2 linked regions of the Labrys monachus genome follow. The protein of the gene in region 2 interacts with the protein of the main gene of each other region in a pairwise test. Links are inferred from orthologs where the notes say so. Each region holds a gene or a part of one and is shown on either strand. Other genes may lie near its edges.

Region 1 (14,462 bases), 5.9 Mb from region 2 along the record:
TCGCTGCCGGCGATGAACTGGGCCACCGTCGGGTCCGCGAGGATGGCGGGATCGACCTGGCTGGCGGCCGACATCTCCGCCTGCTGGTGCTGGCGATGGAGATAATAGACGCCGGCGGCGAGGGCGAAGGCGCAGAAGGCCCCGGCAAAGCCGATCCTGGCAATCGGACTGAGCCGCGGGCTTTCTTCTTCGTAGTAAGACATTCCAGACCTCAACGCACACTCTTCGCCTGCATCCGGGAGCCTCGTTCGACGCTCCCGTCTGTCGCTCCACACCGTGCTCTGTTAGATCTGTTAAACAGGTCACCGGCGGCAGGTTGCAAGCTTGTTCGGACAGTTTGGCCGAGCGCGGTGAACGTGGTCTTAAAGTGGCGGAGAGTCGGCATGTCCTGGAGGAAAAAACCGCTGGTGGTCGTGACGCGCCGACTGCCGGACAGCGTCGAGACGCGTATGCGCGAATTGTTCGACGCCCGCCTCAACCTCACCGACGAGAAGATGTCGCAGGAGGCGCTGATCGAGGCGGTGCGGACCGCCGATGTGCTGGTGCCGACCATCAACGACCGCATCGACGCCGAGGTGATCGCTGCGGCAGGCGAGAATTTCAAGCTGATCGCCAATTTCGGCAATGGCGTCGACAATATCGACGTCGAGGCCGCCACGGCGCGCCGGATCACCGTCACCAACACGCCGCGGGTCCTCACCGAGGACACGGCCGACATGACGATGGGCCTCATCCTGGCGGTGGCACGACGGCTCGTCGAGGGCGCGCAGGTCATCCCGGAAGGCAATAATGCCTGGCCGGGCTGGTCGCCGACCTGGATGCTCGGCCGCCGCATCTGGGGCAAGCGCCTGGGCATCATCGGCATGGGCCGAATCGGCCAGGCCGTGGCGCGCCGCGCCAAGGCGTTCGGCCTGCAGGTGCATTACCACAACCGCCATCACCTCGATGCCGCCATCGAGGCCGAGCTCGAGGCGACCTATTGGGATTCGCTCGACCAGATGCTGGCGCGCATGGACATCATCTCGGTCAACTGCCCGCACACGCCGGCGACCTACCATCTCCTCTCCGCCAGGCGGCTGAAGCTCCTCAAGCGCGAGGCGGTGATCGTCAACACCGCCCGCGGCGAGGTGATCGACGAAACGACGCTCGCCAAGATGCTCGATGCCGGCGAGATCGCCGGCGCCGGCCTCGACGTGTTCGAGCACGAGCCCGCGGTCAACCCGCGCCTGGTCAAGCTCGCCCGCAGCGGCCGCGTCGTCCTCCTGCCGCATATGGGATCGGCGACGATCGAGGGGCGCACGGACATGGGCGAGAAGGTCATCGTCAACATCCGCGCCTTCATGGACAATCACAGCCCGCCGGACCGCGTGCTGCCCAGCATGATCTGAACCCGTCCGGACGGCTTTGCGAAGCGGAACAATGGCAGGCATCACCGAAACCCTGAGGATCCTCCAGCCCCATCCCGGCCTGTTCGCCTATTATGACGGGCGGATCGCGGGGAGGCGCCTCCATTCGCCCGGACCGAACTGGCTCGACGACGGCGCCTATGCGCTGGGCATCGCCTCCTATGCGGTCGTCGACGGCGACGAGGCGCTGGTCTACGACACCCATGTCTCGCTCGACCATGCCCGGGCGATCCGCGCCCATCTCGAAGGCCTCGGCGTCGCCAGCCTGCGCGTCGTGCTCAGCCATTGGCACGACGACCATGTCGCCGGCAATGCGGTGTTCGCCGATTGCGAGATCATCGCGCTGAAGCGCACCGCCGAGGCGTTGTCGGCGCATCGGGACGAACTCGAGAAGGCCGATCCGCCGATCGCGCCGCTGGTGATGCCGAACCGGCTCTTCGAAGGCGGGCTCGACCTCGCGGTCGGGCGGACGCGGGTGGAACTGCGGCCCTTCGACATCCACAGCGCCGACGGCAATGTGCTCTGGCTGCCGGAGAGCGGCGTGCTGCTCGCCGGCGACACGCTGGAGGACACGATCACCTATGTCTCGGAGCCCGAGCATATCGACGCGCATATCCGCGAGCTCGGCCGCCTGCGCGGCTGGCCGATCGCGCGCATCCTTCCCAATCACGGCGATCCCGGCCGCATCGCCAGCGGCGGCTACGAGGCGAGCCTCATCGACGCCAACCGGACCTATCTGGAGCGCCTGCGGGCGGAAAGCGCCCGCCCGCCCGGGGAGGCGCCCGCCCTGAGGGATTTCATCGCCGGCGACATCGCCTCCGGCGCCGTTCTCTATTTCGAGCCTTACGAGGACGTCCACCGCAAGAACATCGCCGCCGTCGGGAATGCCGGCTGACACGGGATCCCGCATGCCGCGTGCGGACGAGCACGGAATTCCGTTCGTAAACGAACGATTTCAACGCCGACAGATCCGGCTGCCAAAGCCGGCTTTCCTGCTTTCCCGGTGTTGCAATGATCCTCGAAATAAGTCGGCTCGGCCTCATCCATGTCGCCGCCCTCATCTCCGTCGCCGCGCTCACCTGCCGGGACCAGATCGTGCTTCGCGCCCTGCTGGTCGCCTCGACGCTGCTCTACATCCTCTATTATTTCGTCGTGCCCGCCGTGCTGCTGTGGGATGCGGTGTTCTGGACGGTGGTCAATCTCGGCGTGAACCTGTTCATGATGGCGCAGCTCGTGCTCGCGCGGACGCCGTTCCGCCTGTCGGACGACGAGCGCCGGCTCCATGCCGCCTTCGGTGCGGTCTCTCCCGGCGAGTTCCGGGCGCTGATGAAGATCGCCGTCTGGCACCGCCCGCAGGCCGCCGAGACGCTGGTCCGGGAGGGCGCGCCGGTCGACCACGTCTATTATATCCTCGGGGGCGAGGCGCTCGTGCTCAAGGGCGGCCGCAGCCTGGCGCTGCCTTCGCCCTCCTTCGTCGGCGAGATCGGCTTCCTGCGCCGGGTTCCCGCCACGGCGACCGTCACGGTCGAAGCCGGCGCGCTCTATGTCGCCTGGCCGGCCGCGGCGCTGGCGGCGCTGCAGGCCCGCCGCCCGTCGATCAAGACCGGCCTGGATTCGCTGCTGGCCTGCGACATGGCGGCGAAGATCGCGGCCGCCTGATGCCGCAACGGGTCAGAGCAGGCCGTTGCTCTGCGCCAGGACCTTCAGGCTGGTCTGCGGCCGGGCGCCCACGTGCTGGATCACCTCGGCCGCGGCCATCGCCCCGAGCTTGAGCGAGGCCAGATGCGGCATGCCGCGGGCGAGGCCGAACAGGAAGCCGGAGGCGAAGAGATCGCCCGCGCCGGTGGTATCCACGAGCTTGTCGATGGGGAAAGCGGGCACCAGCACGCGCATGCCGCCTTCGATCGCCAGCGCGCCTTCCTCCGAGCGAGTGACCACGGCAAGGCGCACGTCCTTGGCGACCAGGCCCAGGGCCGTGTCGAAATCCGAGGTCTGGTAGAGCGATTTGAGCTCGTGGGTGTTGGCGAAGACGATGTCGACGACGCCGGTCCGCATCAGGCTGAGGAATTCGCCGCGGAAACGGTCGACGCAGAAGGAATCCGACAGGGTGATCGCCACGCGCCGGCCGGCCTTGCGCGCGATCGACGCCGCCTTGAGGAAGGCGTCCTTGGCGCCCTGCGGGTCCCACAGATAGCCTTCCATATAGGTGATCGCCGCATCGGCGACGACGTCCTCGGCCATGTCGTCGGGGCCGAGAAGATGGGTGGCGCCGAGATAGGTGTTCATCGTGCGCTCGCCGTCGGGCGTGACGAAGATGAAGCTCCTCGCCGTCGAGGGGCCGTCCGCCAGCGGCACGGTTTCGAAATGCGTGCCCTGGGCGCGCAGGTCGCGGGTGAACACGTGGCCGCCCTCGTCGTCCTTCACCTTGCCGAAATAGGCGGCCTTGCCGCCGAAGGAGGCGATGCCCACTGCCGTGTTGGCGGCCGAGCCGCCGGAAATCTCGATGCTCTGCCCCATCGCGGCATAGAGATGCTGGGCGCGCTCCTCGCTGGTCAGGATCATGGCGCCTTTGGCGAGGCCTTCGCGGACGAGGAAATCATCCTCGGTATGGGCGAACACGTCGACGATCGCGTTGCCGATGGTGAGGACGTCGAAACGGGTGCGGGACATGCAGCTCTCGAAATCAGAGCATTTCCCGTATCGGGCCTGACCGGCCCGCACGAAGAAAATGCGTCAAACAGGACATGGAGGCGTTTTCCAAAACAGGGCGGATCGGCTAACCCTCCAGCGCGCGCGGACTATAGCGGCCAAAACGATGGCGGCAAGGAAGGCCTGCAAAAGAAAGGTGCGAAGATCCGATGAGATTTCTGCGCAATGCCGCCTCGGTCGGCTTCGCCACCCTGTTCTCGCGGATATTGGGCTTCGTCCGGGACACCATGGTGGCGGCGGCGCTCGGTGCCGGGCCGGTGGCCGACGCCTTCGTGGTCGCCTTCCGCCTTCCGAGCCTGATGCGGCGGCTGCTGGCGGAAGGCGCGGTGAACACCGCCTTCGTCCCCCTTTACGGCGAGGCCGAGCAGGCGCGGGAGGGCCAGGCCTTCTCCGACGCCGTCTTCACCCAGGTCGGCCTGCTCTTCCTCGTCGTCACGGCGCTGGCCCTGCCGGCGATGCCGCTCCTCATCCGCGCGATCGCGCCGGGCTTTGCCGAAAGCGGCGGGCGGGTCGCTCTCGCGGTGGTGCTGTCGCGCATCACCTTCGCTTATTGCCTCGCCACGGCGCTGACGGTCGTCGCCTCCGCCGTCCTCAACGTGCATGGCCGGTTCACCGCCTCGGCCTATGCGCCCTCGCTCCTCAACGTCGTCACCATCCTCGCTTTGCTGGCCGCATCATGGCAGGGCTGGCGCGAGGAAGCGCTCGCCCGCCTGCTCGCCTGGAGCCTGTTCGCAGGCGGAATCGCCCAGGGCGCGCTGGTGTTCGCCGCCCTGCGACGGGCCGGCCTCGGGCTGCGATTCGTGAGGCCCCGATGGACGCCGCCCGTGCGGCGCTTCTTCCTCCTCGCCTTGCCGGGCGTCGCCGCCGGCGGGGTGACGCAGGTCAATGCCTTCGTCGGGCTGGTGGTCGCCTCGCCCGAGCCCGGCGCGGTGACCTGGCTCTATTATGCCGACCGCGTCTATCAATTGCCGCTCGGCATCGTCGCCGTCGCCCTCGGCAGCGCGCTCCTGCCCGAACTCGCCCATGCCAGCGCCATGGGCGACGAGGAGGCCGAATGCGGCCTGCTCAGCCGGGCGGCCGAATTCGCCCTGTTCCTGAGCCTGCCGGCGGCCCTGGCGCTGATCGTGCTGGCCCGGCCGATCGTCTCGGTGCTGTTCGAGCGCGGCGCCTTCCAGGCCGCCGATGCCGCCGCGACGGCCCTCGCCCTTGCCGGTTTCGCCGCCGGCCTGCCGGCCTTCGTCGGCGCCAAGGTGCTGCAGCCCCTGTTCTTCGCGCGCACGCGGATGCGCGTGCCCTTCCTCATCGGCGTGGCCGGCGTGGTGACCGACGTCGTCCTGTCCGTCGCCCTGTTTCCCGTCTGGCACCAGACGGGAATCGCCCTCGCCGCGGCGGCGTCCGGCTGGATCAACCTCGTTCTCCTCGCCGTCGCCGCCCGGTGGGAAGGATTGCTGCGGCTCGACGTGATGGCGCGCCGCCGCCTGCCGCGGCTCCTCCTCGCCGCAGGGATCATGGCGATCACCCTGTGGCTGCTCATGCCTTTCGCGCAGGCGTGGACGGATGCCGGCCTTCCCGTGCTCCGGCGCATCGCCGGGCTCGCGGTCCTGTGCGGCGGCGGGCTTGCGGCCTATCTCGCAGCCTGTCTCGTGTTCGGCGGGATCGATCGCCGGTTCGGACGGCAGGCATTGGCTTCGGAAAAGCCGCCGCCGCGATGATACGCGATTCCAATGATCAAGCGGTCCAGCGCTTCAACTGCTCGTCGGGAACGCGAAACACGCCCTTGATGCATTGAGAATTGACGACGGCGATCTGCACATGGGTCTTTTCGTAAAAGCCCGATGATGCGTAGAGCTGCTCACCTTCGATAAAAATGCCTCTTACGCTGTCTACGGCAGGAAGGCTGTTTTCGTTCAGCAGGGAATGGACCCGCCGAATGACGGCGCAGTCCAGGGAACGGCGCATCAGATCGGTGCTGTTCCGCGGAAGCGCCGTGCCGGTCATTCGCGATATGTCGACCAGGGTGGTATGGGCATCCCGGACCATTTGGATGGCGCCGAGGGTCGTCATATCAAGGCATAGTCCCAAGTCGAGGATGGCGCCTATGACTGTGGGGATCTTCACGGACGACCGTTTGCGTTTCGACAGTTCGATTGCAAAATCGAGACCGCGCTGCGGATTGGCCTCCCAGAAATAGATGCCGGGCCCTAACCAATCATAGTCGTTGTTACTGGGTCGAAAAGGCTTTCCGGCCAGAAGGTCTTCGGCAACGGCTTTATCGCACCCATGATAGCCGAGAATAAAACTCGTTGAGAGGCGATGCATTCCAGGCTATTCAGCAGAATAATTCTTGCTCAGTTTGCCCTTGGCATCAAGGATACCTTCGCGCTGCATCAATTCGAGGGCAGCCTCTTTTGTCGAGTACTTGGCAGTAAATTCCTTCGCCATGAGTCGAAAACGCTCGACATAGGCCGGCGTTCCAAATTCAGGCATATGATCAGCGCTCGTTTGGCGAGATGTTCTCTTCATGCCGCATAAGATGCTTGTTTGGGTTGCGGAGTGCAAGGTCGCATCCCAATCTCGCCTCAATAATCCACCCCGGTCAGATAGAGCCCGTGCGGCGGGGCGAGGGCGGCGCAGCGCGTGCGGTCGCGCGCCTCGAGCACGGCGACGAGATCGGCCCTGCTCCAGTCGCCCGCGCCGACCCGCCGGAGCGAGCCGACCATCGAGCGCACCTGGTTGTGCAGGAAGGAACGGGCGGCGGCGACGACGTGGATCTCCTCGCCGACCCGCATCACGTCGAGCCGGTCGAGTGTCTTCATGGCGCTCCGGGCCTGGCAGTCGGCCGAACGGAAGGTGGTGAAATCATGATGGCCGAGCAGGCCCTGGGCCGCCTCGTGCATCGCCTCGGCGTCGAGCCGCCTGCGGATATGCCAGGCACGGCGGCGCTCCAGCGCCAAAGGCGGGCGGCGGTCGATCACGCGGTAGAGATAGCGCCGCCCCCTGGCGGAGAAGCGGGCGTCGAAATCGTCCGGCATCTTCTCGGCTGCGAGGATGGTGACATAATCGTCCGACAAGGTGAGATGGGCGTTGAGCGCGTCGCGGACCCGGTCGCCGGTCCAGTCCTTGCGCAGCATGACGGACGCGACCTGTCCGGTGGCGTGCACGCCGGCATCGGTCCGCCCGGCGCCCTGGATGCGCAGGGTCTCGCCGGAAAAGGCCAGGATCGCTTCCTCGATCGCCTGCTGCACGGAACGGCCATTGGCCTGGGCCTGCCAGCCGACATAGGGCGTGCCGTCATATTCGATCAGGAGCTTGTAGCGCGGCATGCGGCGAACTTGGCTGCGTGGGGTGGTGCCCTCTACGCCAAGAAGGGGCGAGAGTCACGCGGGGCGCCGGCTGTGCGATCCTCGTACCGGCGCGGTGGCGGAGCGCCGGCCGGTCAGGGAACCGGCCCGTCGAGGACCGCGCCCTTGGCCAGCGCGGCGCCTTTCAGAAAATCGGCGGCGTTCATCGGCGTCCTGCCGGCACGCTGGAGCTGCAGCAGCTGGACGGCGCCGTCGCCGCAGGCGATCGTCAGGGCGTCGTCGAGCACGGTGCCGGCTGGGCCATGCCCCTGCGCCCGATGCGAGCGCAGCACCTTCACGCGCTGCGGGCCCTGGCCCCAGTCGGCCTCGAACCAGGCGCCGGGGAAGGGCGACAGGCCGCAGATCTGCCGATGCACCACGTCGGCCGGACGCGTCCAGTCGATGCGGGCCTCGGATTTCTCGATCTTCCTGGCGTAGGTCACGCCTTCCTCGGACTGGGGCGTGAAGGTGAGGGTGCCACGCGACAGCGCCCCGAGCGCCCGGGCCATCAGGTCGGCCCCCAGGATCGACAGGCGGTCGTGCAACTCGCCCGCCGTCATGTCGGGCTCGATCGGCACGGCGTCGGCGAGCGCCACCGGGCCGGTGTCCAGCCCCTCTTCCATGCGCATCACCATCACGCCGGTCCGGCTGTCGCCGGCCATGACGGCGCGCTGGATCGGGGCGGCACCGCGCCAGCGCGGCAGCAGCGAGGCATGGAGGTTGAGGCACCCCTCCGCCGGCGCGTCGAGCGCCGCCTTCGGCAGGATCAGGCCGTAGGCGACGACGACCGCGACATCGGCGGCGAGGCCGCGGAAGGTCGAGAGCGTCTCTTCGTCCCGAAACGTCCGCGGCGTGAACACCGGGATGCCGAACCCCTCGGCGAGCCTGTGCACGGGGGAGGGCATCAGGGCCATGCCGCGGCCGGCGGTGGCCGGCGCCCTCGTATAGGCGGCGACCACGTCGTGGCCCTGGTTGATGATCTCGGTCAGCACGGGCCGGGCGAAGTCGGGCGTGCCCATGAAGACGATGCGCATGAAGCTCAGTCCGCTGCCGGGTGCGGCGCCTGCCGCTCGCGCTTCTCGCGCTTGGGGAAATCCGGCGTCGTGCCCTGCTTGGCGGCCTTGGTGAACTTGCGGATCACCATGTCGCGCTTGAGCTTGGAAATGTGGTCGAGGAAGAGCACGCCGTTGAGATGGTCGATCTCATGCTGGAGGCAGGTCGCCAGCAGCCCCTCGGCCTTGATCTCGTGCTCCTTGCCGTCGCGGCCGACATAGGCGACGCGGACCTGGGCCGGGCGCTCGACCTCGGCGTAATAATCGGGGATCGACAGGCAGCCTTCCTCGTAGACGTTGCGCTCGTCGGAGGACCACAGCACCTGCGGATTGATGAAGATCTGCGGGGCGCGTGCCTCGTCCTCCTTGGCGAGGTCGATGACGAGGAGGCGGCGCGGCACTGCGACCTGGATGGCGGCGAGGCCGATGCCCGGCGCGTCGTACATCGTTTCCAGCATGTCGTCGGCGAGCGAAAGCAATTCCGCGTCGACGCGCTCCACCGGATCGGAGACGAGACGCAGCTTGGGATCGGGAATAAAGATGATCGGTTTGATGGCCATGTCAGGCAGATAGGGTGAGGCGGGCGGGGCGTCAATGCGAAAGCGGGCGGGAGAGCGGACATCCTGCCCGCTCTCGAAGGACAAGGCTGCAGAACCGGGCCTCGCGGACCGGATTCCATCGCCGATTCACCGCTTGCCTCCTCTGCAGGGCTTCATGACGAAGAGCGGACAGGAGGGGTCGCGCTCCCTTTCTCAATCCGTCACCGTCATCACCTGCCCGCGCCGCTCCGGGCTGAAGCGGATGACCGCGATGAGCGCCACCGCCACGATGCCGATCACCACGGCCTGGACGTAGCCGTAATTATAGCCCGGCTGCTCGGCCAGCCAGGACTGGAAGCGGCCGTTATAGGAGGCCAGGAAGTTGCCGGCCTGGTAGACGAAGCCCGGCAGCGTCGCCCGAACCGCCCCCGGCACCAATTCGTTGAGATGCGCCGGCACCACGCCCCAGGCGCCCTGTACGCTGATCTGCATGACGAAGGCGCCGATCGCCAGCATCACCGGCGTCGAGCCGAAGGACCACAGGGGAATGGCCGGCAGCGCGATGAGCGAGGCGATGGTGATGGCGTTGACCCGGCCGATGCGTTCGGAGAGGAAGCCGAAGAACAGGCCCCCGACGATGGCGCCGATATTGGCGACGATGCTGATCCAGCTTACCGTGGCGTGATCGAAGCCGTGCTGCTTCTGCAGGAAGGTCGGATAGAGGTCCTGGCTGCCGTGGCTGAACAGGTTGAACAGCATCATCAGCACCACGGCATAGAGGGTGATGCCCCAATTGGCGCCGATCGTCTTCACGATGCCCGGCTTGGGATGCTTGCGGCCTTCGGTGAAGGCGGGCGATTCCGGTACATGCGAGCGGATGAACAGCACCATGAGGGCGGGAATGATGCTGAGCAGGAACATGAAGCGCCAGTCGACCGTGTAGCCGGCGATCTGCTTGCCGTAGATCAGCCCATAGACGACCGCGGCCAGGAGATAGCCGGCGGGATAGCCGCATTGCAGGATGCCGGAGACGACGCCGCGGGCGCGCGGGGGGATCGACTCCATGGCCAGGGCGCTGCCGAGGCCCCATTCGCCGCCCATGGCGATGCCGAACACGGCGCGCAGGATGAGGAAGGTCGTGAGGTTGGGCGAGAAGGCGGCGAGCGCGCCGATCACCGAATAGCTGACGATGTTCAGCATCAGGATCGGCTTGCGGCCGAAATGGTCGGCGAGGCGCCCGAAGAAGAAGGCTCCCACCCAGCGCATCGCCAGCGTGAGGAACAGGGCGTAGGCGACGTCGGGCACCCCGACCTGGAATTCCTTGGCGATGTCGATGAGGAGAAATGTCAGCAGGAAGAAATCGAAGGCATCCAGGGTCCAGCCGAGAAAGGCGGCGATGACGGTCTTCTTCTGTTCCGTGGTCAAATTCAACGGCGTTTCTCCCCCGGTCCGCGATCCCTTGGCGATGGCGGCGCATGCCTGTGGGCCGGCTCCGAAACGAGCTCGTCGCGACGAGGCGAGTCGGGCGAACCGGCCCCGCCATCAAATATCCGAAAGGCTTGAAGCGCCAGCAAATAATGCGCGCCCGCGGCAGGGCCGGAACGGCGTCCGGCACCCCGATCGAAGACCTCAGACCTCTCCGGTCTTGTGCTCGAACAGGCAGATGTCGCGGATGAGGCAGGTGGGGCAGGCCGGCCTCAGCGCCTTGCAGACATAGCGTCCGTGCAGGATCAGCCAATGATGGGCGTGGCGGGCATAGGCGGCCGGCACCGCCTTCTCCAGCGCGAGCTCCACCTGGAGCGGGTTCTTGCCCGGCGCGAGCCCCGTCCGGTTGGCGACGCGGAAGAGATGGGTGTCGACGGCGATCGTCGGCAGGCCGAAGGCGATGTTGAGCACGACATTGGCCGTCTTGCGGCCGACGCCGGGCAGGGCTTCGAGTTCTTCGCGCGTCTGCGGCACCTCGCCGCCATGATGGTCGATCAGGTCCTGCGACAAAGCGATGACGTTCTTCGCCTTGGCGCGGTAGAGCCCGATCGTCTTGATGAAGTCGCGCAGGCGCTCCTCGCCGAGGGCGACCATCGCGGCGGGCGTGTCGGCGACCCGGAACAAGGGGCGCGTCGCCTTGTTGACCCCCGAATCGGTGGCCTGCGCCGAGAGGACGACGGCGACCAGCAGCGTATAGACGTTGACGTAGTCGAGTTCCCCCTTCGGCTCGGGCAGGGCTTCGGCAAACCGCCTGAACATCTCCTCGATCGAGGCGGGGGGAAGGGCGGGGCGCAGGGCGCCGGCGGACGCCGCGGCGGCGTTGGCCTTGGCCTTGCCGCGCGGCTTTGTCGCTCCGGCAGGGGCGGGAACGGCGGGTTTTGGAGTCTGGCGGCTGGGCATGAAACGGTTATAGTGAGGGACCATGACCAGCGGCAACCCGAAAGCTCCGATGGACGAGCCCGTCTTCGATGCGATCCTCTCGCCGCATCGCTCTCTCGGGCCGCTCGGCTTCCGCAATCTCCTCATCGCCGTCGGCACCGCCTCGACGCTTCTGAGCATCCCCTTCTACATCATGGGCGCCTGGCCGGTGATCGGCTTCTTCGGCGTCGATGTCGGCCTGCTCTATGTCATGTTCAAGATCAACTACCGCGGCGCCAGGCTGCGCGAGCATGTGCTGATGACCCATGCGCTGCTGCGGCTCTCCCGCATGGACCGCGAGGGGCGGACGCGCGAATGGAGCTTCAATCCGCGCTGGGTCCGCCTTCAGCGGGACGAGCACGAGGAGTTCGGCGTGATGCGCCTCGCTTTGGTGCAGCGCGGCCGCGAGGTCGAGGTCGCCCGCTTCCTCGGCCCCCGCGAAAAGGGCGAATTCGCCAGGGCCTTCACGCAGGCGCTGTCGATCGTGCGCCGGGGGTAAGGGCGGGCGGCGCCCGTGAGGCGCCAGCCGGGAACCTACTCCGCGGTGTGCCGGTCTCCCGACCGGCACTTTTCCACCCTCGCCGGCTTCCGGAGTGGTCACGTCCCGGCGAGGGGAAGGGCGGACAGGATGTCCGCGCTCCCGGGGAGGGCGGTCCGGTTCAGCCCTTCAGTTCCTTCACACTCGCGATCGTCGTGTCGGGGTTCAGCGTGTAGACGATCGGCACGCCGGTATCGAGTTCGCGCTTGACGATCTCCGCGCCGCTGAGGCCTTCCAGCGCCATGATGAGCGCCCGGAGCGAATTGCCGTGCGCGGCGACCAGCACGGCCTTGCCCGCCATCACCTGGGGCTGGATGCGATGGATGTAATAGGGCAGCACCCGCGCGGCGGTATCCTTGAGGCTCTCGCCGCCGGGCGGCGGCACGTCGTAGGAGCGGCGCCAGATATGGACCTGCTCCTCGCCGAATTTGGCGCGCGCCTCGTCCTTGTTGAGCCCCGACAGGTCGCCATAGTCGCGTTCGTTCAGCGCCTGGTCGCGGATGGTCTCAAGCCCGCTCTGGCCGAGATCCTCCAGGATGATCGCTGTCGTGTGCTGGGCGCGCGACAGGGCCGAGGTGAAGGCGATGTCGAAGGTGATGCCGAGAGCCTTGAGCCGGCGGGCGGCCTCGTGGGCTTCGGCGATGCCCTTCTCCGTGAGGCCTGGGTCCCGCCAGCCGGTGAAGAGGTTCTTCAGGTTCCAGTCGCTTTGGCCGTGGCGGCAGAGAACGAGCGTGGCAGTCATCGAGGCAATCCCGTTGCAGATCCGATGCTGCGGTTCTAGCCGCGTTCTCCGGCAAATGCACTTGCCGTTTGCAAAACAGCCCGTGCGATCGGTCGCAGGCCGTATTATGGTTGCGCCCCATTGCATGATTGAAACCGAGGCAGGCGATGACCGTTCTCGAAACCGACGATCCCGTGCCGGGAGACGCCTATTCCTGCGACGCCATCGAGATGCAGATCGTGGCGCGGTCGCGCGACCTCGGCGGTTTCTCCGTGCGCCGCGCCTTGCCGAGCTCGCGCCGGCGGCTCGTCGGCCCCTTCGTCTTCCTGGACCATTTCGGCCCGTCCATCTTCCGCCCGGGCGAAGCCTTCGACGTCCGCCCCCATCCCCATATCGGCCTGTCGACGGTGAGCTATCTGTTCGACGGCGCGATCGTGCACCGCGACAGCCTCGGCTATGCCGAGACGACCAAGCCGGGCGAGATCAGCCTGATGACGGCCGGCAAGGGCATCGTGCATTCCGAGCGCACGGGGCTGGAGGATCGCCAGCGCGGCTTTTCGATGCTCGGCCTGCAGGCCTGGGTGGCGCTGCCGAAGAGCCATGAGGAGGGCCTGCCCTCCTTCGAGCATTACGAACAGACGAAGATCCCCGAGCACAGCGCCGAGGGCAAGACCGTGCGCGTTCTCATGGGCTCGGCCTATGGCCTCGTTTCGCCCGTCCGGCAGGACTGGAGCACGCTCTATGTCGACGTGGCGCTGGAGCCGGGCGCGAGGCTTCCGGTCGACGCCGAGACGGAGGAGCGCGCCATCTATGTCGTTTCGGGCGAGATCGACCTGGCCGGCGACCGCTTCGGCGTCGGCTCGCTGCTGGTCCTGCGGCCCGGCGACGCGCTGATGGTCACGGCGGTGACGGCCGCCCGCCTGGTGCTGGTCGGCGGCGCCACCATGGACGGACCGCGCCACATCTGGTGGAATTTCGTGTCCTCCTCCAAGGAGCGCATCGAGCAGGCCAAGGCGGACTGGAAGACGGGCCGGTTCGAGACCGTGCCGGGCGATCCCGAATTCATCCCGCTGCCGGACTTCTGAGGGATGATGAGGGCGGTTGCGGGGAACCGGCGAGATTTCCACAGTCGTGGCGAGAGAAGGGATTGGGGGCAGGCCCACTTTGCTCGACACGGGCCTGCTGTCTCGACCCCCACGCTTCTATTCCCTCCCCGCAACGGGGAGGGATGCGGCCATGTTGCGCTTCAATTCCCTGAACTAGCGCGCATGGGCGAGACGCCTGCTCGTCCTCGCCGCCCGCACGACTTTCCGGACGGCATCGTGTTCCCAGGGGGAGGCGCTTCAATGCCGCCCGTCGCTCCCCGCCATGACTGACGGCAAGCCCGCCGGACCGCTGCGCTATGGCTGGACGACCGGGGCCTGTGCCGCCGCGGCGGCTAAGGCCGCCTATGCGGCGCTGCTGACCGGCGAATTTCCCGACCCCGTCCGCATCACCCTGCCGCGCGGCGAGATGCCGGCCTTCGCCCTCGCCGCGCATGAGCTGCGTCCCGGCGAGGCGAGCGCCGCCATCGTCAAGGATGCGGGCGACGATCCGGACGTCACCCATGGCGCGCTGGTGCGCGCCACCGTCAGGCCGGGCGCGCCCGGTTCGGGCGTGACCTTCCGGGCCGGCGAGGGCGTCGGCACCGTGACCAAGGCGGGCCTGCCGCTGCCCGTGGGGGAACCCGCCATCAATCCCGGGCCGCGCGGCA
Region 2 (14,453 bases):
GAGACGCCCGCGCTCCCGGGGGGGCCTTGACGGTTGGATCTCCGGCCGCGCCTGCGACCCGATGCGGGACGCCTTTCGCCGCAGCATATCCCGTTGAGGACGGCACACAACGCGGTTTCGGACACGTCTTTGCGATCGCCGCCCGTTCCGCCATTCGCAGAACGCCTCAGACGGCCGACATCTTCCACGCCCGGTACCACTGCACGAAGGCGCGGATGCCCTGCGCCAGTTCCGTCGACGGCCGGTATCCGGTCAGCGCCTCCAGCAGTTCGGCGCTCGCAAAGGTCCGGGGCACGTCGCCCTGCTGCATCGGCAGCATCCGGCGGATCGCCTTGCGGCCCATCGCCGTCTCGATCGCCTCGACGAAGTCGAGGAGGCCGACCGGGCGGCCGGCGGCGATGTTGACGACGCGGTGCGGCGCCACGGGGGACAGCGAATCGAGCCCGGCGGGCCCGGCGGGCTCGCCGATGCGGGGGACCTGCGGGACGAGGCGGACGATCGCCTCGACGAGATCGTCGATGAAGGTGAAGTCGCGCTCCATGCGCCCTTCGCCGTAGATCTCGATCGGGCGGCCCTCCTCGATGGCGTCGACGAATTTGAACGTCGCCATGTCCGGCCGCCCCCACGGACCGTACACCGTGAAGAAGCGGAAGCAGGTGACCGGCATCGACCACAGATGGGCATAGGAATGCAGCATGCCCTCGCCGCTCTTCTTGGTCGCGGCATAGAGGGTCAGCGGCTGGTCGGCCCGGTCCGTCTCACGGAACGGGATCGACGCGTTGGCGCCGTAGATCGAGCTCGTCGACGCGAACAGGAAGTGGCGGACCTGCGCCTCGCGCGCCACCTCCATCAGGTTGAACAGGCCGACGAGATTGGAATCGACATAGGCGCGCGGGTTTTCGAGGCTGTAGCGCACCCCCGCCTGCCCGGCGAGATGGATGATGACCTCGGGCGGATCCTCGGCGGCGAGCCGGCCGAGGGCCTCGCGATCCTCCAGCATGAAGATATGCGGCCGGAAGGCGTTGGAGCGTTCGAGGAGGGCATGCCGGGCCCGCTTGAGGCCGGGATCGTAATAGGGCGTGAGACCGTCGATGCCGGTGACGAGATGCCCCTCGCCGAGCAGGCGCCCGGCGAGATGGAAGCCGATGAAGCCGGCGCTGCCGGTAATCCAGATCTTCATGGGAGGGCCTGGCGGGCGCGGGGCCCTGCGTCGATGCGCGCCGGGGAGAAGCAGGCCTTGGCTCGCTGGTTCAATCGGGCGTCTCCATACGCTCTTCGGCCCGGCGCTTTCAAGCGACGGTGGCCGACCAAATCCCATAGCGGTTAAGATTAAGCCAAATTTTGAGCCCCGCCGTTCACAAATCGCCTGCCGGCAACGATCCGTGGCGGCGCAGGGCGGCCCGCCCGCCTACCGGGCGGCCCTGTCGTCGACGGCCACGCTGGCGGCGTCGCTTTCGGAGCGATCGAGCAGCGTGTTCATGGCGATGCGGGCGGCGGCGGCATCGCCGGCGATGATCGGCTCCGCCACGGCCCGGTGCAGCGGCACGATATGAGGCTGGATCCGGCCGGCGCGGGAGACCGTGAAGGAAACCGCGAGCGAGGCTTCGATGGCCGGCGAGAACGCAGCCAGCAGCACGTTGTTGGCGGCTCTCACGATGGCGCGGTGGAAGGCGAGATCGGCGTCGATCGAGGCCTGCACGTCCTCGGCGCTCTCCATGGCGTGGAAGGTCGCCGCCACCTCCGCCCGTTCGGCCGGGCCGGCGCGTTCGGCCGCCAGGGCCGCCGCTTCCGGCTCGATCATGCGGCGCAGCTCGAACAGGTCCTTGACGAAGCTCTTGGTGGCGCCCCCGGAGGTCTGCCAGACGAGGACGTCGACATCGAGCCGGTTCCAGTTCGAATGGGGCTGCACGATGGTGCCGCGCCGCGGCGTGGAGGTGATCAGCCCCTTGCCGGCGAGCAGCTTGATGGCCTCGCGCAGGGAGGCCCTGGAGACGTCGAGTTCCCGGGACAGATCCGCTTCCGTCGGCAGGGCCATGCCGACCGACCATTCGCCCGCGACGATGCGTTGGCCGATCAGGGAGGCAGCACGGCTGTGACGGGTCTGCGTCGGCCCCATGCGAGCACGGCCAGCGCTGCGTGTCATCGAACGTTCCTTCCCTATCCAGGGGTGCGATTCGCAAGGGCGAGGGAAATCCGCCGCCCGGCTCCGACGATCGCGTGATCTTGGCGGATCAGCGGCAGAGCCTCCGCGATCCGCGACTCATCCTCTCCACTGGTATGACAATAGCATGGAGCGACTGCGCAGCCCTCGCAAGCCCGATCGGCCCCGATTAGGGCTTGTCGAATGCTTTATACCCTATTAGGCGATGATCCCGGCCCGGCGGCAGGACAGCGGCCGCCCCGCGCCGGGCATCCCTCGCCTGCAGTGCCGCCGGCGGGGATGCCCATCCCCGAAACGACAGAACACCGCCATGCCCGAACTCAGTTCCTTTCGCCGTATCGTCGTGAAGATCGGCTCCTCGCTGCTGGTCGACCAGGCGAAGGGAAGCCTTCGCCGCGACTGGCTGATGTCGCTCGTCGACGACCTCGCCCGCCATGCCGAGCGCGGGGCGCAGATCATCGTCGTCTCCTCCGGCGCCATCGCGCTCGGCCGCACCATCCTGAAGCTGCCCAAGGGCCCGCTCGCGCTCGAGGCGAGCCAGGCCGCGGCCTCCGTCGGGCAGGTCGCGCTGGCGCAGGCCTGGGCCGAGACGCTGAGCGCGCGCAACCTGACGGCGGCGCAGATCCTCGTCACCCTCGGCGACACCGAGGAACGCCGGCGCTATCTCAATGCGCGGCGCACCATCGACAAGCTGCTCGAAATGAACTGCGTGCCGGTGGTCAACGAGAACGACACCGTCGCCACCACCGAGATCCGCTACGGCGACAATGACCGCCTGGCCGCGCGCGTCGCCACCATGGCGGGCGCCGACTGCCTCGTGCTGCTCTCCGACATCGACGGGCTCTACACCGCGCCGCCCCATCTCGATCCGGCGGCCACGCTCATCCCCGTCGTCCAGCGCATCACCGCGGCCATCGAGAGCATCGCCGGGGATGCCGGCTCGGAGCTCTCGCGCGGCGGCATGCGCACCAAGGTCGAGGCGGCCAAAATCGCCGTGGGCGGCGGCACCACGATGGTGATCGCCTCAGGCAAGGTCGACGCGCCGCTGACGCAGATCGAGAAGGGCGGCCCCTGCACCTGGTTCCTCACCGCGTCCAATCCGGTGACGGCGCGCAAGAAATGGATCGCCGGCCATCTCGAGCCGCGCGGCACGCTGCATGTCGACAGCGGCGCGGCCAAGGCGCTGCGCAACGGCGCGAGCCTGCTGCCGGCCGGCGTGAAGCGCGTCGAGGGCACCTTCTCGCAGGGCGACGCCGTCGTCATCCGCGATCCCTCCGGCGCCGAGATCGGCCGCGGCCTCGTCGCCTACGACATCGGCGACGCCGCGCAGATCACCGGCAAGAAGAGCCGCAGCATCGAGGACATCCTCGGCTGGCATGGCCCCACCGAGATGATCCACCGCGACGACATGGCCCTGTTCAGCCGCTTCGAGGACCTGAGCACGGTGACGCCGGAGTGAGGCGATGATCTCGCATGTCTTCCTCGGCGTCGACGATTTCGCCCGATCCTTCGCCTTCTACGCCGCCGTGATGGACGAACTGGGCTTCACGCTCAAATTCCGCGACGATGCCCGCCCCTGGGCCGGCTGGATCGAGGCCGGCAGAGCGCGGCCGATCGTCCTGATCGGACGCCCCTTCGACGGCGGGCCGGCGACCGCCGGCAACGGCACGATGACGGCGCTGCTGGCGCCGGACCGCGCCGCGGTGGACAGGGCCTATCGGGCAGCCCTTAACCATGGCGGCATTTGCGAGGGTGCGCCGGGCCTTCGTCCGCACTATCATGCGGATTATTACGGCGCCTATTTTCGCGATCCCGACGGCAACAAGCTCTGCGTGTGCTGCCATCGTCCGGCTTCGGCCTGAGCGCCGCTTCCCCCTTCACGGAGAGACCATGCTTCGCCAGGCCCCCGCCGTCCTCGCCCTCCTTCTGCTCGCCGCCTGCACGGTGCAGCCGCCGGTGCCGACCGTGCGCTCGCTCGACCGCAACACCCTCGCCTGCCGCAACCGGGACAGCGTCCAGGCCCTGCACAGTGCCGGGGCCGGCTTCCAGCGGCAGGCCGACGCCGAACTGGCGAGCGGCCGCTGCCGCATGTTTCAGAAGGGCGACCGGATCGAGAGCGGCAGCCGCGACGGCTTCGTCGACCCCGCCAGCAAGCGGCAATACTGGATCTACCACTGGGGCTGACCCCCGGGACCGCAGGCTTCCAGCCTGCTCTTGGAACCTCGACGCTTCAGGAAGATGCAGGCTGGAAGCCTGCGGTCCCCGGGGGGCTCACCCCTTGTTGGCGATGGCCACGCCGAGCGCCGCCACCAGCAGGCCGGCGATCTGCACCGGCGTCAGCGCCTCCCCGAACATCGCCCAGGCCATCAGCGCCGACACGCCGGGCACGAGATAGAGCAGCGAGGCGACCTGCGCCACCGCGCCGCGATGGATCAGGACCATCAGCAGCAGGATGGCGCCGATCGACATGCCGAACACCGACCAGACGAGGCCCGCCCACGCGGCCGGCGCCGCGACGTCGAAATGCCCGCGCTCGGTGAGGGCGATGCCGATCAGCATCGGCGCCAGCGCGCCGGCATATTGGATCGCGGTGTTGGTGGCGAGGTCGGCGCCGCGCCCGCGCCGCTTCTGCCAGATGGTGCCGAAGGTGATGGCGACCATGCCGAAGGTGCAGACGGCGAGCGGCCAGGTGGGGATGCCGCCCTCGCCGGCGGCGCCGAGCTTGGGCAGCAGCGTCAGCCCCGCGCCGAGGGCGCCGACCACGATGCCCGCCGCGCGGCGCGGCGTCACCGTCTCGTCCAGCAGCGGCCTGGCGAGAAGGCCGGTGAGCAGCGGCTGCAGCCCCGCGACCAGGGCCGAAATGCCGGAGGGCAGGCCATGCGCCACCGACCAGAACACGGCACCGAGATAGAGCCCGTGGATCAGCATGCCGGCGACGAAAGCGTCGAGCCAGCCGCGCAGCGTCGCGGGCCAGAGCGCGCCGCGATAGAGCGCGTAGATCGCCAGCAGCAGGCCCGCCGCGCCGAAGCGCAGGCCGAGAAAGGTCAGCGGCTCGGCATGCGGCGCCACCAGCCGCGCCGTGACGAAGCCTGTCGACCACAGCGGCACGAACAGGGCGGCCAGCACCGGCGAGGAAAGGGCCGGACGGGGTGTGGAGTCGACGGCTGACATGAAATCCCCGGCGGAGCGGACATCCCGGCGCATGGCTTGCCATGTCGCCCGCCCGCTCCTGGAAACGCCGGTCCTCTAAGCAAAGATAGGATGCGGACAGGATGTCCGCGCTCCCGCCCCGCGCCGATCCGGCGTGGATGCGGCCTGCCGGCCGCATCCGGTCTTGGTGGCGGTCAGGCCGCCTTCTTCTTGGCGCGCAGCAGCTTGCGGTTCACCAGCGCCTCGGCGATCTGGATCGCGTTGAGCGCGGCGCCCTTGCGCAGATTGTCCGAGACGATCCACATCGCCAGCCCGTTCTCGACCGTGATGTCCTCGCGGATGCGCGAGATATAGGTCGCATCCTCGCCCGAGGCCTCGTAGGGCGTGATGTAGCCGCCCGGCTCGCGCTTGTCGACGACGAGGCAGCCCGGCGCCGAACGCAGGATATCGCGCGCCTCCTCGGCGGTGACCGGCTTCTCGAACTCGATGTTGACGGCCTCCGAATGGCCGATGAACACGGGCACGCGGACGCAGGTCGCCGTCAGCTTGATCTTGGGGTCGAGGATCTTCTTGGTCTCGACCATCATCTTCCACTCTTCCTTCGTATATCCGTCTTCCATGAAGACATCGATATGCGGGATGACGTTGAAGGCGATGCGCTTGGGGAACTTCTTCTCCTCGACCGCGGCGTTGACGTAGATGGCCTTGGTCTGGGCGAACAATTCGTCCATGCCTTCCTTGCCCGCGCCGGACACCGACTGATAGGTCGAGACGACGACGCGCTTGATGCCGAAGCGATCATGCAGCGGCTTCAGCGCCACGACGAGCTGCGCCGTGGAGCAGTTGGGATTGGCGATGATGTTCTTCTTGGTGAAGCCGGCGACGGCGTCGGCATTCACTTCCGGAACGATCAGCGGCACGTCGGAATCGTAGCGCCAGGCCGAGGAATTGTCGATGACGACACAACCCTGCGCGCCGATCTTCGGCGACCATTCCCGGGAGATGTCGCCGCCCGCCGACATCAGCGCGATGTCGGTGTCGGAGAAGTCGTAATTGTCGAGGACCTTGGTTTTCAGCGTTTTGTCGCCATACGAAACGTCCGTGCCCAGGCTGCGGCGCGAGGCCAGAGCAACCACTTCATCGGCGGGGAAGGCCCGCTCGGCCAGGATGTTCAGCATTTCGCGGCCCACATTGCCTGTGGCGCCCACGACGGCGACCTTGTAACCCACTGTTTTCGTCCTTCTCCTCGATAAGCCTGTCCCCCTCGGGAGACGGCGGGCTGGCATATCACCCGCACGCCACGCTGGCAATCAAAGCCTGCGCCGGGCGGCCGGCCGCGCCAAGCGGAGCAGGATGGCGCCGGCGACGGCGGAGAGCACCGAGCCCAGCAGCACGCCGATCTTGGTCTCGTCGAGCAGCAGCGGCGTGTCGGCATAAGCCAGGCCGCCGATGAACAGGCTCATGGTGAAGCCGATGCCGCAGAGCAGCGCCACGCCATAGAGCTGGACCCAGCTCGCCCGATGCGGCAGCTCCGCCCATCCGGCGCGGATCGCCAGCGCGGCGAAAGCGAACACGCCCGCCTGCTTGCCGGCGAACAGGCCGAGCGCCACGCCGAGCGTGACGGGGTCGGCCAGGCGGGCGGGCGAGAGGCCGGCCAGGGAAACCCCGGCATTGGCGAAGCCGAACACCGGGACGATCAGGAAGGTCACCCAGGGATGCAGGCCGTGTTCGAGGCGGTGCAGCGGCGACTTCTCCCCGCCCGCCGCGCCGCGCAGCGGAATGGCGAAGGCGAGCGCCACGCCGGCGAGCGTGGCGTGGATGCCCGACATCAGCGTCAGCACCCACAGCACCGCGCCGAGGGCGAGATAGGCGGGCAGGAAAACGACGCCGAACCGGTTCATGGCGGCGAGCGCCAGCAGCACCACGCCGACGCCCGCCAGCGCGAGCCCGTCGAGCCCGGCCGTATAGAACAGCGCGATGATCAGCACGGCGCCGAGATCGTCGATGATGGCGAGCGCGGTGAGGAACACCTTGAGCGAGGCCGGCGCGTAGGAGCCGAGCAAAGCGAGCACGCCGAGGGCGAAGGCGATGTCGGTGGCCGAGGGAATGGCCCAGCCGCGCAGCGTCTCGGGCTGGTGCCAGTTCACCGCGACGAAGACCAGCGCCGGCACCACCATGCCGCCGAGCGCGGCGACGCCCGGCAGGGCCCGGCGCGGCCAGTTCGACAGCTGGCCCTTCAGCACCTCGCGCTTGATCTCCAGGCCGACCAGCAGGAAGAACAGGGCCATCAGCCCGTCATTGATCCAGTGCAGGAGGCTGAGGCCGCCGATATGAAGATGGAGCAGATCGAAATAGGCCCCGCTCAGCGGCGAGTTGGCGACGGCGAGCGCCAACGCCGCCACCGCCATGAGGATCACGCCGCCTGCCGCTTCCGTAGCCAGGAACGTCCGGATGAAGGAGGGCGGGCGGGGAGAAACCATGCGGCATGGGTGCCAAGAAAACGCGCCGGAGGCAAGGCTCTTCCCGGGCGCTCTTCGGAAGAAGGACGCGATGGGAGGGTCGATCACCGATCGACCTCTTCCCTTCCGGCACGCCCGGCGTTTCCAGGAAGGTCGATCGGTGATCGACCCTCCAACCCGCCCGGCCGGGCGGAAGATCCTACGCCGCCTGTTCCAGCGCCTTCAGCACGGCGGAGCCCATCTCGCTGGTCGAGACGGCGTTCTGGCCGGCGGAGGCGATGTCCTTGGTGCGCAGGCCCTCGTCCAGCGCGGCGGCGATCGCCGCGTCGAGGCGGTCGGCCGCCTCGGCGAGGCCGAAGGAATAGCGCAGCGCCATGCCGAAGGAGGCGAGCGTCGCGATCGGGTTGGCCAGGCCGCGGCCGGCGATGTCCGGCGCCGAGCCGTGCACCGGCTCATACATCGCCTTGCGCTTGCCGGTCGTCGGATCGGTCGCGCCGAGCGAGGCGGAAGGCAGCATGCCGAGCGAGCCCGTCAGCATCGCCGCGACGTCCGAGAGCATGTCGCCGAACAGGTTGTCGCAGACGATGACGTCGAACTGCTTGGGCGTGCGCACCAGCTGCATGCCGCAATTGTCGGCCAGGATATGCTCGAGCTTCACCTCGGGATATTCGGCCTTGTGCACGGCGGTGACGACCTGCTTCCACAGCACGCCGGACTTCATGACGTTGTGCTTTTCCGAGGAGTGCACCAGATTGCCGCGCACCTTGGCGAGGTCGAAGGCGACGCGGGCGATGCGCTCGATCTCGTGGGTGGTGTAGACCTGGGTGTCGACGGCGCGCTTCTCGCCGTTCTCCAGTGTGACGATCTCCTTCGGCTCGCCGAAATAGACCCCGCCGGTGAGCTCTCGCACGATCATGATGTCGAGGCCTTCGACCAGCTCGCGCTTCAGCGAGGAGGCGTCGGCGAGCGCCGGATAGCAGACGGCCGGCCGCAGATTGGCGAACAGGCCGAGATCCTTGCGCAGGCGCAGCAGGCCGGCTTCGGGACGCGCCGCATAGGGCACGTCGGCCCATTTCGGCCCGCCGACCGCGCCGAACATCACCGCATCGGCGGCCTGGGCGAGGCCCATCGCCGCGTCGGAGATCGCCTTGCCGTGGGCGTCGTAGGCGGCGCCGCCGACGAGATCCTCTTCCGTCTCGAAGGCGGTGAGGCCGGTCTTGTTGAGGAAGGCGATCAGGCGCTTCACCTCCGCCATCACTTCGACGCCGATACCGTCGCCAGGGAGAAGGAGAAGCTTTTGCGTGGCCATGATCATCACCTCGGATTGGACTTGCGCGTGATTAGACGAGCGGGCGGGAGGGCGCAAGGTTTGCCGGAGCGCGGACATCCCGGGAGCGCGGGCGTCCCGCCCGCTCTTGGAAACAGCATCGGTGCCGAAAGCGGCGGACCACTATCACCCACCTTCATCCGTATCGTGAGCGGAAGCGGAAGGAAGAGGCGGGCGGGACGCCCGCGCTCCCAGGACGTTGCGCTCCCGGGAGGAAACCTTGACAGACTCGGCGTCCTCCCCGACCTAACCCCCATGGCAAATCCGGGCGAGGTCGTCGAAATCATGCTGCCGGTGGCGCTGGAGCGCACCTACAGCTACCGCGTCCCGTTCGGCAATGTGCTGATGCCCGGCGACGTCGTGCGCGTCACCCTCGGCCCGCGCGAGACGGTCGGCGTCGTCTGGGACGGCGACGGCGTGCTGCCGGCCTCCTCCAACCGGCTCAAATATGTCGAGGAGCGGCTCGCCGTGCCGCCTCTGCGCGAGGACATGCGCCGCTTCATCGAATGGGTGTCGAACTGGACGCTGACGCCGCGCGGCATGGTGATGCGCATGGCGCTGCGGGCGCCCGAACTGCCGCCGGAAAAACCGCGCCTCGGCTACCGGCTGGGCGGCAGCGAGCCCGAACGCCTGACGCCGGCCCGCCGGCGCGTGCTCGGCCATCTGGCGGACGGCTTCGTCCATGAGAAGAAGGCCCTCATCGAGGCGACCGGCGTCTCGCCCGGCGTGATCGACGGCCTGGTCGATGCGGGCGCCGTGACGCCGGTGGCCCTGCCGCCCGAGCCGGCCGCCCGCATGCCCGACCTCGACTTCGCCGCCGCCAGCCTCAGCGAGGCCCAGGCCCGCGCCGCGGCCGACCTGACGCAGAAGGTCGCCGCCCGGCGCTTCGCCGCCACCCTGCTCGAAGGCGTCACCGGCTCCGGCAAGACGGAGGTCTATTTCGAGGCGGTGGCCGAGGCGGTGCGCCAGGGCGGGCAGGCGCTGATCATGCTGCCGGAGATCGCGCTCACCAACCAGTTCCTCGACCGTTTCGCCGCCCGCTTCGGCGTCCGGCCCGCCGAATGGCATTCGGGCGTCGCCGCCAACAAGCGGGCCCGGCTGTGGCACGGCATCGCCAAGGGCGAGGTCGCGGTGGTCGCGGGCGCCCGCTCGGCGCTGTTCCTGCCCTTCGCGGACCTGCGCCTCGTCGTCGTCGACGAGGAGCACGACAGCGCCTACAAGCAGGAGGACGGGCCGCGCTACCATGCCCGCGACATGGCGGTGGTGCGCGCCCGTCTCGTCGATGCCGCCGTCGTGCTGGCCTCCGCGACGCCCTCCATCGAAAGCCGGGTCAATGCCGACCGCGGCCGCTACGACCACCTCATCCTGCCGGAACGCTTCGGCGGCCGCAGCCTGCCTGCGATCGCCGCCATCGACATGCGCAGCGGCGGGCCGGAGCGCGGCCGGTTCATCGCCCCCCGCCTCGCCGAGGCCGTGCGTGAGACGATCGCCGCCGGCGACCAGGCCCTGCTCTTCCTCAACCGGCGCGGCTATGCCCCGCTGACGCTGTGCCGCAAATGCGGCCACCGCTTCCAGTGCCCGCATTGCACCGCCTGGCTGGTGGAGCACCGTTTCCGCAAGAGCCTGGTCTGCCACCATTGCGGCCATACCGCACCGGTGCCGCGCCAGTGCCCCAGCTGCGAGGCGGAGGACACGCTCACCCCCTGCGGGCCGGGCGTCGAGCGCATCGCCGAGGAAGTGGCGGGCCTGTTTCCGCAGGCCCATACCGTCATCCTGTCGAGCGACCTGTTCGCGAGCACCGAAAAGCTGAAGCAGGAGCTGGAGACCGTGGCGCGGGGCGATGCGAACCTCGTCATCGGCACGCAGCTGGTGGCGAAGGGCCATAATTTTCCGCACCTGACCCTGGTCGGCGTCATCGACGCCGATCTCGGGCTCGGCACCGGCGATCCGCGCGCCGCCGAGCGCACCTTCCAGCTGCTCGGGCAGGTCACCGGCCGGGCCGGGCGGGGCGACAAGCCGGGCCGCGCCTTGCTGCAGAGCTACGATCCCGGCCATCCGGTGATGCAGGCCCTGATCTCCGGCGACAAGGAGAGCTTCTATGCCCGCGAGATCGCCATCCGCGCGCAGGCCGGCCTGCCGCCCTATGGCCGCATGGCCTCGCTGACCATCCTCGACGAGGACCGCGCCAAGGCCGAGACCTTCGCCCGCCTGCTGGCCAAGGCCGCCCCTTTCGACGCGGCGCTGCGCGTGCTCGGCCCGGCCGAGGCGCCGATCGCGGTGATCCGCGGGCGCCACCGCATGCGCCTCATCCTGCAGGCGCCGCGCGACTTCGCCCTGCAGGACTATATCCGCGCCTGGCTCGCCGCCGCGCCCAAGCCGACCGGGCAGTTGGCGCTCGAGATCGACATCGATCCCATGAACTTCGCCTGACGGACCTCACGTGACGGACTTGACCGTCCGGCAGGGCCGATGCGGCGACGAATTGTTCATATCTTTCCGCCTAGGGTCCGCACCGCAATGACCCGGAACCCGCCATGACGACGGACCTCCTCGCCGGCCTCCCCGGCGCCCGCCCGACGCCCGCTTTTGCCGGACGCCGCGAGCCGATCCCGCCGGCGCGGTTTTCCCCGGCTGATTCTGCCGCAGCGATCGGCCTCCCCTCCGGGGCGACGGATACCGCCGGGCCGCCCTCCCCTGGGAGGATCCCGCATCTCTTGATTTCTCAAGGACTTACGCCGCGTACCAAAGCAGTCCGGGGCTGCTCTTGCCTGTCTTCGGAGACCGGGCTAGCCTGCACCCATGCAAAAAGGGTATGAGCGTGCCCGGAACATATTGATAAGAGACGAGCATCTATGCTGAAAACCCTTTCCCAGGGCGAGTCGAACACCGGTTTTGCTGCCGAAATTCGCGGGCTTCTTGCGAGGCTGGACGTGCCGGCGGAACGTTACTCGGGCGGCTCGCGCATCGTCCGCACGCCGCTCACCGGCGAGGTCATCGGCGAGGTCGCGGAGGCGACGCCGGCCGAGGTCACCGCCGCCGTCGGCAGGGCGCAGGCCGCCTTCGAAGCCTGGCGCAAGGTGCCCGGTCCGCAGCGCGGCGAGCTCGTCCGCCTGCTCGGCGAGGAGCTGCGCGCCGCCAAGGCCGAGCTCGGCCGCCTGGTCTCGCTGGAGGTCGGCAAGATCATTTCCGAAGGCCTCGGCGAAGTGCAGGAGATGATCGACATCTGCGACTTCGCCACCGGCCTGTCCCGCCAGCTCTACGGCCTCACCATCGCCTCGGAGCGCGGCGACCACCGCATGATGGAGCAATGGCATCCGGCCGGCGTCGTCGGCGTGATCTCGGCCTTCAATTTTCCCGTGGCCGTGTGGTCCTGGAACGCCGCCCTCGCCTTCGTCTGCGGCGACAGCGTGGTGTGGAAGCCCTCCGAGAAGACGCCGCTCACCGCCCTCGCCGTCGAGGCCCTGTTCCAGCGCACCGCCCGCCGTTTCGGCGGCGTGCCCGACGGCCTGCTCACCCTCGTCCTCGGCGGACGCGAGATCGGCGAGACGCTGGTGGACGATGCGCGCGTGCCCGTCGTCTCCGCCACCGGCTCGACCGCGATGGGGCGCAAGGTCGGCGAGCGGGTCGCCCGCCGCTTCGGCCGCTCGATCCTGGAGCTCGGCGGCAACAACGCCTCGATCGTCACCCCGTCAGCCGATCTGGACCTCGCCCTGCGCGCCATCGCCTTCGCCGCGATGGGCACCGCCGGCCAGCGTTGCACCTCGCTGCGCCGCCTGATCGTGCACGAGAAGGTCTATGACGCGCTGGTCGGCCGGCTGCGCGTGGTCTACGCCTCGATTTCCGTCGGCAATCCCGTCACCGGCGACGCGCTCGTCGGGCCCCTGATCGACGGCGCCGCCTATGACGCCATGCAGCAGGCGCTGCAGGCGGCTGCCGAGGCCGGCGGAACGGTGCATGGCGGCGAGCGTATCGCCGACGCCGGACCGGCCGAGGCCTATTACGTCCGCCCGGCCTTGGTCGAGATGCCGGCGCAGGCCGGACCGGTCGTCCACGAGACCTTTGCGCCCATCCTCTACGTCCTCAAATACCGCGCCTTCGACGAGGCGGTCGCCCTGCAGAATGGCGTGCCGCAGGGCCTTTCCTCCTCGATCTTCGCCACCGACATGCGCGAGGTCGAGCGCTTCCTGTCGGCGCAGGGCTCCGATTGCGGCATCGCCAACGTCAATATGGGCCCGTCCGGCGCCGAGATCGGCGGCGCCTTCGGCGGCGAGAAGGAGACGGGCGGCGGCCGCGAGAGCGGCTCGGACGCCTGGAAGGCCTATATGCGGCGCCAGACCAGCGCCATCAATTACGGCCTGAACCTGCCGCTGGCCCAGGGCGTCAAATTCGACGTCGACGACGGCGGGCTCAATCCTTGAAGGCCCCGGCCTCAGCCGTGCGGAGCCTGACGGCGGGATGCCTCGCCCTCGGTCTTTCCGCCGCCTGCACCATCGGCATGGCAAGGGACGCCCGGGCGGACGATGCCGTGCCGGCCACGGCGCAACCGGAGGCGCCGAAGGGCGGCGCCAAAGGCCCCGTCAGGCCGAAGCAGGCCGTGGCCGGCGAGAAGAGCGCCGCGGCGGCGCCGCACGCCCCGCCGCTGCCGCCCGCCCGGCCGAAGGAACTCGCCGCTGCCGCGGTGGTGCCGACCCTCAAGACCCCCACGCCGGCGGTTTTCGCCTCGCTGACCGGAAGCGTGGCGGCCCCGCAGAACGACGTCCTCGAAACGGGCAGCATCCCGATGATGCCGCTGCCGTCGACCCCGTCCAAGGATGGCGACGGACCGCATAAGCAGGCTGCCGGTCCGGCCGGCCGGCCGCAGGTGGACGCCCTCATCAGCAAGCACGCGACGCGCTATCACGTGCCCGAGACGTTGCTGCGCCGCATCGTCGCCCGGGAAAGCGGCTTCAACCCGCATCTGCGCCACGGCCCCTTCGTCGGCCTGATGCAGATGCGCCTCGATACGGCGCGGGGCATGGGCTATCGCGGCAATCCCGAAGGCCTGCTCGATCCCGACGTCAATCTGACCTATGGCGCGGCCTATCTGGCCAATGCCTACAAGGTCGCCGGCGGCAACCAGGACCGCGCGATGCGGCTCTATGCCAGCGGCTATTACTACGAGGCCAAGCGCAAGGGCCTGCTGCCCAAGCTGATCAAGGGGTCTCCGGGTCAATAAGGGCCCGCAGATTCCCTATCCCGGCCGAATGATCGATACATGGAATACAACCTGCGGATGCATGATCCGCGGGTTTATTCTTTCATTCGCGAAATATTGAGTTTCTGCTCAAATAAAACTTTGATTTGTTCCAGGCTTTTG

Evidence for each region.
Region 1: the proteins of J3R73_RS31090 (region 2) and def interact in binary tests that used the Escherichia coli proteins (3 or more experiments, as listed by UniProt). The link is inferred for Labrys monachus from one-to-one orthologs.

The regions. Positions count from the first base shown.
Region 1 is NZ_JAUSVK010000001.1:919,050-933,511, forward strand. The notes cover bases 7,283-10,182. They hold def (peptide deformylase), read right to left. Parts: upstream 9,069-10,182; coding sequence 8,496-9,068; downstream 7,283-8,495. Other genes in these bases: truA (tRNA pseudouridine(38-40) synthase TruA), read right to left, coding at 7,283-7,438; fmt (methionyl-tRNA formyltransferase), read right to left, coding at 7,552-8,490; J3R73_RS04115 (MFS transporter), read right to left, coding at 9,261-10,182. Outside these bases: J3R73_RS04060 (SH3 domain-containing protein), read right to left, coding at 1-203; J3R73_RS04065 (2-hydroxyacid dehydrogenase), read left to right, coding at 384-1,388; J3R73_RS04070 (MBL fold metallo-hydrolase), read left to right, coding at 1,420-2,301; J3R73_RS04075 (cyclic nucleotide-binding domain-containing protein), read left to right, coding at 2,418-3,065; J3R73_RS04080 (adenosine kinase), read right to left, coding at 3,078-4,076; murein biosynthesis integral membrane protein MurJ, read left to right, coding at 4,265-5,827; J3R73_RS04090 (hypothetical protein), read right to left, coding at 5,844-6,434; J3R73_RS04095 (hypothetical protein), read right to left, coding at 6,441-6,602; more of truA, read right to left, coding at 6,695-7,282; more of J3R73_RS04115, read right to left, coding at 10,183-10,478; nth (endonuclease III), read right to left, coding at 10,677-11,432; J3R73_RS04125 (DUF2244 domain-containing protein), read left to right, coding at 11,455-11,949; J3R73_RS04130 (2,3-bisphosphoglycerate-dependent phosphoglycerate mutase), read right to left, coding at 12,110-12,730; J3R73_RS04135 (pirin family protein), read left to right, coding at 12,877-13,794; J3R73_RS04140 (cobalt-precorrin-5B (C(1))-methyltransferase), read left to right, coding at 14,078-14,462. UniProt on the Escherichia coli protein: Removes the formyl group from the N-terminal Met of newly synthesized proteins. Requires at least a dipeptide for an efficient rate of reaction. N-terminal L-methionine is a prerequisite for activity but the enzyme has broad specificity at other positions.
Region 2 is NZ_JAUSVK010000001.1:6,819,509-6,833,961, reverse strand. What follows is about bases 4,524-7,414. They hold J3R73_RS31090 (aspartate-semialdehyde dehydrogenase), read right to left. Parts: upstream 6,541-7,414; coding sequence 5,506-6,540; downstream 4,524-5,505. Other genes in these bases: nhaA (Na+/H+ antiporter NhaA), read right to left, coding at 6,622-7,414; J3R73_RS31095 (DMT family transporter), read right to left, coding at 4,524-5,332. Also shown: J3R73_RS31120 (NAD-dependent epimerase/dehydratase family protein), read right to left, coding at 167-1,180; J3R73_RS31115 (FadR/GntR family transcriptional regulator), read right to left, coding at 1,409-2,143; proB (glutamate 5-kinase), read left to right, coding at 2,472-3,620; J3R73_RS31105 (VOC family protein), read left to right, coding at 3,625-4,023; J3R73_RS31100 (hypothetical protein), read left to right, coding at 4,052-4,345; more of J3R73_RS31095, read right to left, coding at 4,433-4,523; more of nhaA, read right to left, coding at 7,415-7,791; leuB (3-isopropylmalate dehydrogenase), read right to left, coding at 7,970-9,079; J3R73_RS31075 (primosomal protein N'), read left to right, coding at 9,353-11,527; amaB (L-piperidine-6-carboxylate dehydrogenase), read left to right, coding at 11,950-13,515; J3R73_RS31065 (transglycosylase SLT domain-containing protein), read left to right, coding at 13,533-14,312.